DNA from 4 places in the Streptomyces sp. NPDC086554 genome. Region 4 is predicted to be linked to each of the others. Evidence: riboswitches for the same ligand, from Rfam matches in the RefSeq annotation. Region 4 holds a riboswitch; each other region holds the start of a gene.

Region 1 (3,200 bases), on a different contig from region 4:
AACTGCGCCTCGTCGTGCTCGGTGTCGGCGACATAGCCGGTGATGCGCGCGCCCGCGCCCGCGTTGGTCCACAGATTCTTGGGGCGACGGCTCTCGTTGCGCTCGATGACCGCGTTGGCGGCGGTCAGGATCGTCTGCGTGGAGCGGTAGTTCTGCTCCAGGAGGATCGTCGTCGCGTTCGGGTAGTCCTCCTCGAACTGGAGGATGTTGCGGATCGTGGCGCCGCGGAAGGCGTAGATCGACTGGTCCGCGTCACCCACGACACAGAGCTCGGCGGGATCGTCCCCCTCGCCTCCGGAGGGGCCGACCAGCTCTCGCACGAGGGCGTACTGGGCGTGGTTGGTGTCCTGGTACTCGTCGACCATCACGTGCCGGAAGCGGCGCCTGTAGTGCTCGGCCACGTCCGGGAACGCGCGGAACATGTGGACTGTCGTCATGATCAGGTCGTCGAAGTCGAGTGCGTTCGCCTCGCGAAGCCGCGACTGGTACATCGCGTAGGCCTGGGCGAGGGTCTTCTCGAAGCCGTCGGCGGCCTGTCCTGCGAAGGTCTCCTCGTCGATCAGCTCGTTCTTCAGGTTCGAGATCTTGGCGCTGAAGGACTTCGGCGGGAACTTCTTCGGGTCGATGTCCAGGTCGCGGCAGACCAGCGCCATGAGCCGCTTGGAGTCGGCGGCGTCGTAGATCGAGAAGGAGGAGGTGAAGCCCAGCTTCTTCGACTCGCGGCGCAGGATGCGGACGCAGGCGCTGTGGAAGGTCGACACCCACATCGCGTTCGCCCGCGGCCCGACGAGCTGCTCGACGCGCTCCTTCATCTCGCCCGCGGCCTTGTTCGTGAACGTGATCGCCAGGATCTGTCCCGGGTGCACATGCCGCTCGGCGAGGAGATACGCGATGCGGTGCGTGAGGACGCGGGTCTTGCCGGAGCCGGCGCCGGCGACGATGAGCAGCGGGGAGTCCGCGTGCACGACGGCCGCGCGCTGGTTCTCGTTGAGACCGTCGAGCAGCGCCGCCGGGTCGATCACCGGGCGGGGGGCGCCGCCGCGGTAGTGCGCGTCCCGGGGCGTGGGCGCGTCGAACTTCCCGTCGAACAGGTCGTCCGGAACGGGTTCCGGCGCGCTGTCCTCGGGCGGCGGCGGGTGCTCTTCCTCCGAGGGCCGCGAGGCCTTGAGGTCCGCCAGGAAGCTGTCATCAAAGAGGCTGCTCATCGCCTCCCGAGTCTAGGCGGCCCCACTGACAACCCGCCCCGGGTTCCGGCCACCTCCACTCGCCTACGCCCCGCCCGCGGACGGTGACGCTCCGCTACGGCACGGCGTGCCCGCGTCAAGAGCTTCGTAAAGTCACGAAAATGTATCGGGCATATCGAACATCAACCTTCACACGGAGCACACGAGTTGGCTAGCGTGCTCCGCGGGCTGCTCGTACTTCCACCGGCGAACCCCGCCGGGAACGGGTGGCCTCCGCCGAGTCCGATCTCCTCGGAGCCGGGGACCCACCAAGACCTTGGGGTGAATCGGTCCCGTACGAAGTACGGGACTGTAGGGCAACCTTCCGGATCATCCGCCCGAACCCGACAGCTAACCCGGTAGGCGGTCTACGGAAGGAGTCGCCTCCCTTGGCGTCGCACCGCAAGCCGCGGACCCGCATTGCCGGAATACGCACCACTCCCGCCATCGGCATCACGACGGCGGCCCTCACCTCCGTGGCCCTCTTGTCGCAGAGCGCCCAAGCGGCACCCTCCGCGCCGCAGAAGCCCAGCCTCGAAGAGGTCCAGAAGAAGGTCGACGACCTCTACCAGCAGGCGGGCGTCGCCACTCAGAAGTACAACTCGGCCAAGGAGCGCACCGAGAAGCAGCGCAAGAAGGTCGACACTCTTCTGGACGATGTGGCCAAGCGCGCGGACAAGCTGAACGAGGCCCGCCAGGAGCTCGGCTCGTTCGCCGCGGCCCAGTACCGCACCGGCGCCGTCTCCGAGACCGCCACGATGATGCTCGCCGATGACCCGCAGGGGTACTTCGACCAGAACCACCTCTCGGACCGGCTGACCGCGCGCCAGAAGAAGGCCGTCGACGACTACCAGACGCAGCAGGCGTCGGCGACCAAGCAGCGCACGAAGGCCGCGAAGTCCCTGGAGACGCTGAGCGACTCGCGGGACGACCTGAAGACGAGCAAGCAGGCCGTCCAGGAGAAGCTGACCAAGGCGCGGACGCTGCTCTCGGAGCTGACCGCCGAGGAGAAGGCGCGGCTCGCGGCGATCGAGAAGAAGAAGGAAGAAGAGGCCAAGCGCAAGGCGGCGGAGCTGGCCCGCAAGCAGGAGGCCGAGGCGGAGGCCAAGCGCAAGGCGGCGGAAGAGGCGGCCGCCAAGGAGCGCGAGGAAGAGCAGCAGAACGACGGGACCGACGAGAACACGGAGACCCCGGACACCGGTTCCGACACTGGTACCGGCACCGGTTCCGGGGACACCGACAGCGGCTACGCGACGAAGGCCGCGAAGGTCATCGCCTTCGCGGAGGCGCAGATCGGCAAGCCGTACGTGTGGGGTGCCACGGGCCCCGACTCCTACGACTGCTCCGGGCTCACCCAGGACGCGTGGAAGGCCGCGGGCATCTCCCTGCCGCGCACCACGTGGGACCAGGTGAAGGTCGGCACGACGGTGAAGACGGCCGACGCCAAGCCGGGTGACCTGGTGTTCTTCTACGACGACATCAGCCACGTCGGGATCTACATCGGCGACGGCAAGATGATCCACGCCCCGAAGCCGGGCACGAACGTCCGCGTCGAGTCGATCTACTACATGCCGATCCACAGCGTGGTGCGCCCCGCGTAACCGTCACGCACGCGTAACCGTCACACGCAAAGGAAAACGGCCCTCCACACGCGCGTGGAGGGCCGTTTTCCTGCGGTCCTGGTCAGGTCCACAGCACCGCGATGAAGATGTTCGCCGTGGTCAGCAGCCCCACCGCGCCGAACATGCCCTTGTCGACCTTCTCCTCGTCCCGCTTCACATAGACCAGCGCGAGGATCACGATCAGCACGGCCATCTTGATGCCGATCTTGAGGTTGTTGACCGGGTTGTCGTCCGCCTGGTTGAGGCCCACCAGGATCACTCCGGTGACCAGCATGGTCAGCGCGCCGTGCAGCATCGCGGGGTTGAACCGGGCCGTGCCCTGGCCCATCTGCTTCATCTGGGTGAGGAAGCCACC
Region 2 (3,200 bases), on a different contig from region 4:
ACCGCGTCGTACGCCGCAGCGACGAACAGCTCGCCTCCGCCCGCTCCATCTCGGAGACCGCCCAGCGCGCCGTGCTGCCGCAGCCGGATCACCGGATCGGGGGGCTCGACATCGCGGCGCGGTACGAGGCCGCGGAAGCCGACGCGTTCATCGGCGGGGATCTGTACGCCGTGCAGGACACCCCGCACGGCGTACGCGTCATCGTCGGCGACGTACGCGGCAAGGGGATGGGCGCGGTGGCGGCCGTCGCCGTCGTCATCGGGGCGTTCCGGGAGGCGGCCGAGCAGGAGGCCACCCTGGAGGCGGTGGCGCAGCGCCTTGAGCGGGCGCTCGCGCGGGAGGGCATGCGGCGCGAGGGGCTCGACGCCTTCGAGGGGTTCACCACCGCTGTCCTCGCGGAGATCCCGCGCGGCGACGGAGTCATCCGCATCCTCAACCGCGGGCATCCCGAGCCGCTGCTCCTGCGCGGCGACGGACGGCTGTGCGTGCTGTCCGCGAGCGAGCCCGCGCTGCCGCTCGGGATGGGCGACCTGGGGGTCTGGCCGGACCGCGCCGACGAGGCGGAGTTCCCGCCGGGGGCGATGCTGCTGCTCTACACCGACGGGCTCTCGGAGGCGCGGGACATCCGCGGCGAGTTCTACAACCCGGCGGCCCGGCTCGGCGGCCGGATCTTTCCCGGACCCCACGGCCCTGACACGCTGCTCGCGACGCTGGCCGAAGAGGTGCGCCGGCACACCGGCGGGGGAGGGACGGACGACATGGCGCTGCTCGCGGTGCGGCGGCCGGACACCGGCGATGCCCCGTCCGATGCCTCCCCCGATACCCCGTCCGATGTCACGGGCCGTGACTGAATCGCACCACTCCGCATAGCAACTGACGCACTGTCAAGGCGGTGTGAAGGTCCGGTGTGTGAAGAAGTGCGGTCAACTCGCCCCGTTCCCGCCCTTGGTGTCCCGTTAAGTACAGGCCAACGGCGTTAACGATCAGTCGGAACGGCTTGGAATACGGCCCTGCCGTCTATTAACGTTCGATAACGCAGCGCGGTCGTCCCAGCCGTCACTCGAGTCGGCTCCGTGCGCACGCGCCTAATCCCGAAAGGGAGCCGGGGAACCACCAATTGGGGTGAATCGGGCATCTGTGCATCCGTGCCAGATGTTCGTAGGAGACCTTCCTGCTCCGAACCCGTCAGCTAACCCGGTAGGCGAGAAGGAAGGAAAGGAGCGCGCCCCAGTGGCGTCCAACCGGCCTGCCCCCCAAGCCGTTTACGCACCGAATGACGACGACTTCGGTGCTCATGACGATGAGACTTGGGAGGAGTGGAATCCCACCGAGGAGTCCATCCGTCCCGTTCGCGGCAGGCACCGCGTCCACAAGAAGGGCGGCGGCGGGCTCGCCCGCAGCTCCACCGTCCTCGGCGTGGGCGTCATCGCCGCCGTCGGCGCGGGCGGCATCGCCACCGCGCAGGGCGGCAAGCCCCCGGTCTCCATCGAGATGCCGGACATCTCGGCCGTCACGGACTCGCTGCCGGAGGCCAAGTCGCTTCCCGGCGTGGGGTCCCTGATATCCGGCTCCGACGAATCAGACGACTCCTCCGACGCAGGCGTGACGACCGCCGCCGCGCCGCTCACCGCCGCCGGTGTCAGCACCGCCGATGCCGAGCAGGGAACCACCGACGCCGGTGAGGCACTGCGGGCCCGCATCATGCAGCAGGCCGAGAACCAGCAGGACCAGGCGGACGACGCGGTCCAGAAGGCGGCGGAAGAAGCCGCCGTCAAGAAGGCCGCGGAGCAGGCCGCCGCCGAGCAGTCCGCGGCCGAGAAGAAGATCGCCGCCGAGAAGGCCGCAGCGAAGAAGAAGGCGGAAGAGGAAGCCCGGCGCAAGGCCGAGGCGGAGCGCCTGGCCAAGCTCGCCAAGAGCTACACGCTGCCGCTCAGTTCGTACACGCTCACCAGCACCTTCGGCCAGGCAGGATCGATGTGGTCCTCCGGCTACCACACCGGCCTCGACTTCGCGGCGCCGACGGGTACGCCCCTCAAGGCGATCCACACCGGCACCATCAAGGAGGCCGGCTGGGCGGGGTCGTACGGCTACCGCACCATCCTGGAGCTCGAGGACGGCACCGAGATCTGGTACAACCACCAGTCCTCGATGGGCGTCAGCGTCGGCCAGAAGGTCACCACCGGCGACACCATCGGCCGCGTCGGCGCCACCGGCAATGTGACCGGGCCGCACCTCCACCTCGAGATCCACCCCGGCGGCGACTCCACCGGGGTCGACCCGGCCGCCTGGCTGCGGGACAAGGGCCAGTCGCTCTGAGGCGCCCCCTGTGACTCCGGCGGTCCTGGCGGCAACCCCCCGACGTCAGGGCTGCCGGCTCGGCATGCCCATATCTTGAAACGCGGAACTGACATCCCGTAGTACGGAATGCTGGGCTCCGTAAGGGTGTTGAGCCCCGTATGACTTCTCTACGCAAGCTCGGCCCGTCCGACCTCGAGGTCTTCCCGCTCGCCCTCGGCGGCAACGTCTTCGGCTGGACGGCCGACGAGGCGCAGTCCTTCGCCGTGCTCGACGCCTACACCGCGGCGGGCGGCAACTTCGTCGACACCGCCGACGTCTACTCGGCCTGGGCGCCGGGCAACAAGGGCGGCGAGTCCGAGACCGTCATCGGCAACTGGCTCGCCGCGCGCGGCCGCCGCTCCGACGTCGTGATCGCCACCAAGGTCGGCGCCCACCCCGACTACAAGGGCCTGTCCGCCAACACCATCAAGTCCGGTGCCGAGGAGTCGCTGCGCCGGCTGCGCACCGACTACATCGACCTCTACTACACGCACTTCGACGACCCGACCGTCCCGGTCGAGGAGATCATCACCGCGCTCGACGATCTGGTGACGTCGGGCAAGGTGCGCGCGATCGCCGCCTCCAACCTGACCGCCGAGCGGCTCCAGGAGTCCATCGACTTCTCCGACCGCGAGGGCCTCGCCCGGTACGTGGCGCTGCAGCCGCACTACAACCTCGTCTCCCGTGGCACCTACGAGGGCCCGCTCCAGGAGGTCGCATCGCGCTCCGGCCTGGCGGCGGTGCCGTACTACGCGCTCGCATCCGGCTTCCTCACCGGTAAGTACCGCCCGGGCGCGAAGGTCGACAGTGCGCGGGCCGAGGGCGCGGGCAAGCATCTGGAGACCGAGCGGGGCGTGAAGGTG
Region 3 (3,200 bases), on a different contig from region 4:
CCCGCGGGCAGCCCCGCGATGCCCAGGACGCTGCTGCTCGCGTCCATCATCGTCGCGCTCGCCCTCGTATGGTTCCCGGTCGTCGCGCTCCTGGTGGACCGGCTCGGTCGCCGGCTGCGCCGACCGCGCACCGCCCGGGCGATCGAGGGTGTCACCGGCGGCGCGTTGAGCGTCCTCGGCCTGGTGCTGCTCATCGAGGCGGCTCTCGCGTGACGTCCTGCCGTGCGGCCGCGCGGCGCGCCAGGCGGGGGAGCAGGCGGGGGAGCACGCCCCACAGGCCCACGCACACAACGAGCGTGCCCGCGCTCGCGATGATCCCGCCGGTGCGGCCGACCGCCACGTCCACGACCAGGAGCACGGACCCGGCGAGGGCGAACATCAGGACCGCCATGCCGGCCCTGGCGAGATGCGAAGAGACCCGCACGATCAGCGGCTTGGAGTGCTGCTGGAACAGCGCCCGGTGCACCGCGGCCGGCGCCGTGAACAAGGCCGCCGCAAGGACGGCGAGCAGCAGCGTGGTGACGTAGGTGGCGCGCTGCATGTCGTCCAGGGACGGGAAGCGCGGCGTGAAGGCGAGGGTCAGCAGGAACGCGAAGAGGATCTGCACGCCGGTCTGCGTGACCCTCAACTCCTGGAGAATCTCCGAGAAGTTGCGGTCCGCACGCTCGAAGGGCGTCTCGTTACGGTTGTCGTGAGCGGCGTGGGAGCCACTGTCGTCGGCCATGCCGCACGAGTATCCGGGTCGGCGCGCCCCACGCGTGGCGGACGCGCCGGGCGACGACGCCGGCCGAGTGGCCGGCCGCCGCCGCCCGGCGGCAGGTCAGCGCACCCTGCCGTACGACACGCTCTTGGTCCAGATCTTCTCGAGCCGCACCACGGTGTTCGACTTCGGGGCGTGCCAGATCCGGCCCTTACCCGCGTAGATGCCGACGTGGTAGACGTTCCGGCCGGAGTGGAAGAAGACCAGGTCACCGCGGGAGCGGTTGGACGCGGAGATGTGCCGGGTCTTGTTGTACTGCTGTGCGGCGGTGCGTGGGAGCTTCTTGCCGGCGCGCTTGAACGAGTAGAGCGTCAGGCCCGAGCAGTCGAACCGGTTGGGCCCCGTGGCTCCGTAGCGGTAGGGCGAGCCCTTCTTGGACGCTGCGATCTTCAGGGCCTTCGTTCCGTGTGTCGCGGCCTGGGCCTCCGTCGTGAGCCCTGGGGCCACGAGGGTGCCGCCGACGACGGCGAGCGTGAGAGCCGATGCGCAACCGGCCCTGGTGAGCAGCGACGGAACATGATTCAGCGCGGTCATGCGCAACCCTTCGTCAGCCGCCTGTGAAGGATGACCTGTCGGATTCGGGCTGACAAAGTTGCCCGGCCGCGGTGTGCGGCTTCACCCCAAGGGCCGTTGTCCGGACCGTCCGGACCGACCCGTCGTGCCTGGGTCCTCCACTCCTGCCGGTGCACCGATGTCGACCGGGCATCCGGGCGGCGGCAGGACTCGGCGTCCGCCCGGACCGCCCCGCCGCTGTGGCGGGGGCTTGTCGTCGGAAGGGATCTTGACCCGTCAACGGCCCGAAAACCGAGCCGAAACGGCGTTTTGTGAGGCTCCTCACGGCTGAACCGTTCAGGTGGACAACGCCGGATAAGGGCACCCTTCGAAGGGCTCGACGATCGCTCTACCAGCACCGGAAGGAGACATTCCGGCCGTCGCGTACACCGCTGACGCAACTGTGACCGACCCCGTTGACGACGACCTGCTACGCCGAACGGGGTAGCCCGTCTGGTCCGTTTGAGACCGGCCCCGGACGCTGCGGACCTGCCGGGCAGCCGACTTGAGGGGGAATCAGGGCGCCGAAGGGGGCGGCACGGTGACCCGGCAGGACCGCCGCTCCCCGTCGAGTACGCGCAGCGCCCGGGCCAACGTCGGTGCGTGCACGGCACTCTCGCCCCGCTGGTGCATCAGCGTCAGCGCGTCCCGCAGCGCGGTGGCGCTGGCGACCAGGGCCTGGGCGGCGCGCAGACCGCCGTACGTGTCGGACGCGCGGGCGGGGTTGATCCGGCCCAGCAGATCGACCACTTCGAGGTACCGGTCGATCAACTCGCCCTCGGCGCGGGTCAGTGCGGGCAGCGGAGGCAGTTCGGGTGGCAGCATCACCGGCTCACCTCGCGTCCGGGGCGCGGAGCGAATCCTTGCTGCCGAGGAGCGAGTCCTTGCGGCTGGGGATGATCCGGTCCACCAGGCCGTACGCGAGCGCATCGGGCGCGCTGAGGATCTTGTCCCGCTCGATGTCCGCCGCGATGCGCTCCGGGCTCTGTCCCGTGTGCCGTACGAGGAGTTCCTCCAGGAGCGCACGGGTGCGCTGGAGCTCGGCCGCCTGGATCGCGAGGTCCGAGGTCTGCCCCTGGATCGGCTCGGTGATCGAGGGCTGATGGATCAACACCCGGGCGCCGGGCAGCGCGTGGCGCTTTCCGGGGGTGCCGGCGGCGAGCAGGACCGCGGCCGCCGACGCGGCCTGACCCAGGCAGGTCGTCTCCACGTCGCAGGTGACGAAGCGGATCGTGTCGTAGATCGCCGTCATCGCGCTGAACGAGCCGCCGGGGGAGTTGATGTAGAGCGAGATGTCGCGGTCCGGCGCCAGGTATTCGAGGTGCATGAACTGCGCCATCACATCGTTGGCCGAGGTGTCGTCGATCGGGGTGCCCAAGAAGACGATGCGCTCCTCGAGCAGCTTCGAGTACGGATCGAGAGTCCGCTTTCCCGAGCTGGTGCGCTCGGTGAACTCGGGCAGGACGTAGCGGGCGGACGGTCGGTTCATGGCACGTCACTCCTCTTCCCGGGGCCGGCCGCACCGGCCCGTGGCTTCCTGTAGAAAATGTACAGGACGTACGTAATAAGGGTCGGCGACGGTGAGTGAAAGCGGTGGACAAAGATCACGTGAGCGGCAGACTGGCGCGCATGACCTCAACGGATCCCAAGGCCGACCTCGGCCATTACCTGCAGACCGCCCGCGACGCCCTGCTGTGGAAGCTCGAAGGGCTCTGCGAGTACGACATCCGCCGCCCGCTGACCCCGACAGGCACCAACCTGTTGGGCCTGGTGAAGCACACGGCGGGCGTGGAACTCGGCTATCTCGGCGACACGTTCGGGCGCCCGTCGGGCGAGCCGCTGCCCTGGCTCGATGACGGTGCCGAGGGCAACGCGGACATGTGGGCCA
Region 4 (3,200 bases):
CGTCGCCGCGCGCCACCGCGTCGACGATCGCGGCGTGCTCCGCCCAGGACTCCGCGGGGACGGCCGGCGTCTCGACGACGTACATCCAGGCGATCTTGTGCCGGAGCTGGGTGAGCAGCGCGGTGAGGCCCGGGCTGCCGGACGACTGGGCGAGCGTCTCGTGGAACCAGCCGCCCAGCGAGCGCAGATCCTCGCCCTGACCGCGCCGTGAACGCTCCTGGCCGAGCCTGACGAGGCCGCGCAGGACCTTCAGATGGGCCTCGGTGCGGCGCTGCGCGGCACGGGCCGCGGCCAGTGGCTCGAGGAGCATACGGATCTCCAGGAGGTCGGCCGCCTCCTGCTCGGTCGGCTCCGCGACGCACGCGCCCGCGTGCCTGCGCGTGACGACGAATCCCTCGGCCTCCAGGGTGCGCAGCGCCTCGCGCACCGGGACGCGGGAGACTCCGTAGCGGCGCGCGAGCAGTTCCTCGGTGAGCCGGCCACCCCGTTCGTAGACACCGGAGACGATGTCGTCCCGGATGGCCGTGCATACCGAGTGCGCAGGAATGCGCATGACCTGACCTCCGCCTTAATCCCCGCGAAACGCGGTCGATTGACGCTCATTCAGTGACTCTATTGCAGAGCATCTGAATTTCCGACGGCGGGTCGGAATCCATGGATATTTTTTGGCCAAGGGGGGCGTCGATCAAAGGCGAGCCCGGAACGACGAAAGCCCCGGCTCTCGATGAGCCGGGGCTTTCGATGAGCTTTCGGTGAGCTCCTGGTGATTCGGATCAGACGTTGACGCCGTGCGACCGGAGGTAGGCGACCGGGTCGATGTCCGAGCCGTAGTCCGGCCCGGTGCGGGCCTCGAAGTGGAGGTGCGGGCCGGTCGAGTTGCCGGTGGAGCCAGAGAGGCCTATCTGCTGGCCCGGGGTGACCGCCTGGCCGACGGTGACACTGAGGGACGACAGGTGGCCGTACTGGGTGTACGTGCCGTCGTTCATCTGGATGACCACGTTGTTGCCGTAGGCACCGCCCCAGCCGGCCTCGACGACGGTGCCGGAGCCGACCGCGTGGACCGTGGTGCCGGATGCGGCGTGGAAGTCGACACCGGAGTGGCTGCCGGAGGACCACATGGCGCCGCCGGTCTGGTAGCCCGTGGAGATGTACGAGCCGGTGATCGGGGAGACGTAGCTGTTGAGGCGCTTGCGCTCGGCCTCGCGGGCGGCGCGCTCCTTGGCCTCGCGCTCCTTCTTGGCCTTCGCCTTCGCCTCGGCCTCGGCCTTGCGCTTCGCCTCGGCGGCCCTCTTCTTGGCGGCCTCTTCGGCCTTCTTGGCGGCAGCGGCGGCGTCGGCGGCCTGCTGCTGGGCGGCGGCCTGCGCGTCGATGCTGGCGGCGAGCGAGTCGCCGACGGAGATCGCCTGAGTGAGGCCCGTCTTCTCGACCGCGGCCTCGTCGGCGGCGAGCGCCGGAGCGGCAAGGCCTCCGATGACACCGGTGGTGGTGAGGGCGGCAACGCCCGCCACATTCGCGGTGGTACGCGTGAGGCGGCTCGGGCGACGGTGCTTCCCGGTGGCACGGGTGAACGCCATGAAGCGGCTGATCCTTTCCTTCCTTCTCGCCTACCGGGTTAGCTGACGGGTTCGGAGCAGGAAGGTCTCCTACGGGTTCCTCGCCTCGCGGCAAGGTGCCCGATTCACCCCAGGGGACATGTGGGTCCCCGGCTCCCCTGGCTCGCGCCGTACGGGGACTCGGCGATGACTGTCCGGTGCCACGGATGCGGCGTACTGCATGACGAACAGCCGGACCAGACGCTAAGCGGGGCGTCTTTCCATCGCCAAACGGATCAGAGGTTTTGTAGCGCACGCCACAGGTCAGACACGTAACCTCCATACCAATTCGGACATATGAGGACCCCAGTGGCCAATTCTCGCCACTGGGGTCCTGATATGTCCTGACTGTCACTCAGCCCGTGACCGTCATTCAGCCCGTGACCACACTCACTTCACCGATGCCGAGGGCCTTGACGGGCTCCTCGATCTGCGCCGCGTCACCGACGAGGATCGTCACGAGCCGGTCGCCCGGGAAGGCGTTCACGACGGCGGCGGTGGCCTCCACCGTGCCGGTCGCGGCCAACTGCCGGTACAGCTGCGCCTGGAAGTCGTCCGGCAGGTGCTGCTCGACCTGGTCGGCGAGGGTCGCCGCGACGGACGCCGCCATCTCGAACTTGAGCGGGGCCACCCCCACCAGGTTCTGCACGGCGACATCGCGCTCGGCGTCCGTGAGGCCTTCGGCGGCCAGGGTTCGCAGCACCTTCCACAGGTCGTCCAGGGCCGGGCCCGTCGACTCGGTGTCCACGGAACCGCTGATGGCGAGCATCGCGGCGCCCGTGCCGTCCGGCGCGGAGCGCAACACCTGGGCGAACGCCCGTACGCCGTAGGTGTATCCCTTCTCCTCGCGCAGGACGCGGTCGAGGCGCGAGGTGAGGGTGCCGCCCAGGCAGTACGTGCCGAGCACCTGGGCGGGCCAGACGCGGTCGTGCCGGTCCGCGCCGATGCGGCCGATCAGGAGCTGCGTCTGGACGGCTCCGGGGCGGTCCACGATGACGACGCGGCCGGTGTCGTCGGCGGTCACCGGAGGCACCGGACGCGGCTCGGCCGTGCCGCCCGTCCAGGCGCCGAGGGTGTCGGCGAGGACGGCGTCCAGGTCGGTGCCGGTCAGGTCGCCCACGACGACGACGGTGGCCGTGGCGGGACGGACGTGCTTCTCGTAGAAGGCACGCACGGCCGCCGAGTCGATGGCCGTGACCGTCTCCTCGGTGCCCTGGCGGGGCCGCGACATCCGCGAGGTCGCCGGGAAGAGCTGCTTGGAGAGCTCCTTGGCGGCGCGGCGCGCCGGGTTGGCGGTCTCGTGCGGGATCTCGTCCAGGCGGTTGCTCACGAGGCGCTCGACCTCGCTGTCCGCGAAGGCGGGTGCCCGCAGGGCGTCGGCGAGCAGGCCGAGCGCCTTCGGGAGCCGGGAGACCGGGACTTCGAGGGACACCCGCACACCGGGGTGGTCGGCGTGCGCGTCCAACGTGGCGCCGCAGCGGTCGAGTTCGGCGGCGAACTCTTCGGCGGAGTGCTTGTCGGTGCCTTCGTTGAAGGCCCTCGCCATGATCGTGGCGACGCCGTCGAGGCCCGCGGGCTCGGCGTCGAGCGGCGCCTCGAGGTGGACCT

What was found. A riboswitch is a leader RNA that binds a small molecule or an ion and turns the genes downstream of it on or off. The one in region 4 is predicted to bind cyclic di-AMP.
Region 1: another riboswitch for cyclic di-AMP. It lies ahead of AB0O76_RS09575 (C40 family peptidase); the one in region 4 lies ahead of AB0O76_RS33620 (M23 family metallopeptidase).
Region 2: another riboswitch for cyclic di-AMP. It lies ahead of AB0O76_RS29550 (M23 family metallopeptidase); the one in region 4 lies ahead of AB0O76_RS33620 (M23 family metallopeptidase).
Region 3: another riboswitch for cyclic di-AMP. It lies ahead of AB0O76_RS39500 (C40 family peptidase); the one in region 4 lies ahead of AB0O76_RS33620 (M23 family metallopeptidase).

The regions. Positions count from the first base shown of each region.
Region 1 is NZ_JBFBJK010000005.1:35,237-38,436, forward strand. Features, by position in the region: gene pcrA (DNA helicase PcrA) at 1-1,205, opposite strand, end outside; cyclic di-AMP (ydaO/yuaA leader) riboswitch at 1,449-1,605, shown strand; gene AB0O76_RS09575 (C40 family peptidase) at 1,613-2,824, shown strand; gene AB0O76_RS09580 (hypothetical protein) at 2,907-3,200, opposite strand, start outside.
Region 2 is NZ_JBFBJK010000020.1:20,182-23,381, reverse strand. Features, by position in the region: gene AB0O76_RS29555 (PP2C family protein-serine/threonine phosphatase) at 1-851, shown strand, start outside; cyclic di-AMP (ydaO/yuaA leader) riboswitch at 1,073-1,219, shown strand; gene AB0O76_RS29550 (M23 family metallopeptidase) at 1,231-2,316, shown strand; gene AB0O76_RS29545 (aldo/keto reductase) at 2,457-3,200, shown strand, end outside.
Region 3 is NZ_JBFBJK010000037.1:24,503-27,702, forward strand. Features, by position in the region: gene AB0O76_RS39490 (LysE family transporter) at 1-213, shown strand, start outside; gene AB0O76_RS39495 (DUF6328 family protein) at 191-724, opposite strand; gene AB0O76_RS39500 (C40 family peptidase) at 821-1,294, opposite strand; cyclic di-AMP (ydaO/yuaA leader) riboswitch at 1,298-1,464, opposite strand; gene AB0O76_RS39505 (hypothetical protein) at 1,829-2,137, opposite strand; gene AB0O76_RS39510 (ATP-dependent Clp protease proteolytic subunit) at 2,145-2,801, opposite strand; gene AB0O76_RS39515 (DinB family protein) at 2,942-3,200, shown strand, end outside.
Region 4 is NZ_JBFBJK010000025.1:2,711-5,910, forward strand. Features, by position in the region: gene AB0O76_RS33615 (GntR family transcriptional regulator) at 1-553, opposite strand, end outside; gene AB0O76_RS33620 (M23 family metallopeptidase) at 774-1,574, opposite strand; cyclic di-AMP (ydaO/yuaA leader) riboswitch at 1,587-1,749, opposite strand; gene AB0O76_RS33625 (pitrilysin family protein) at 1,966-3,200, opposite strand, start outside.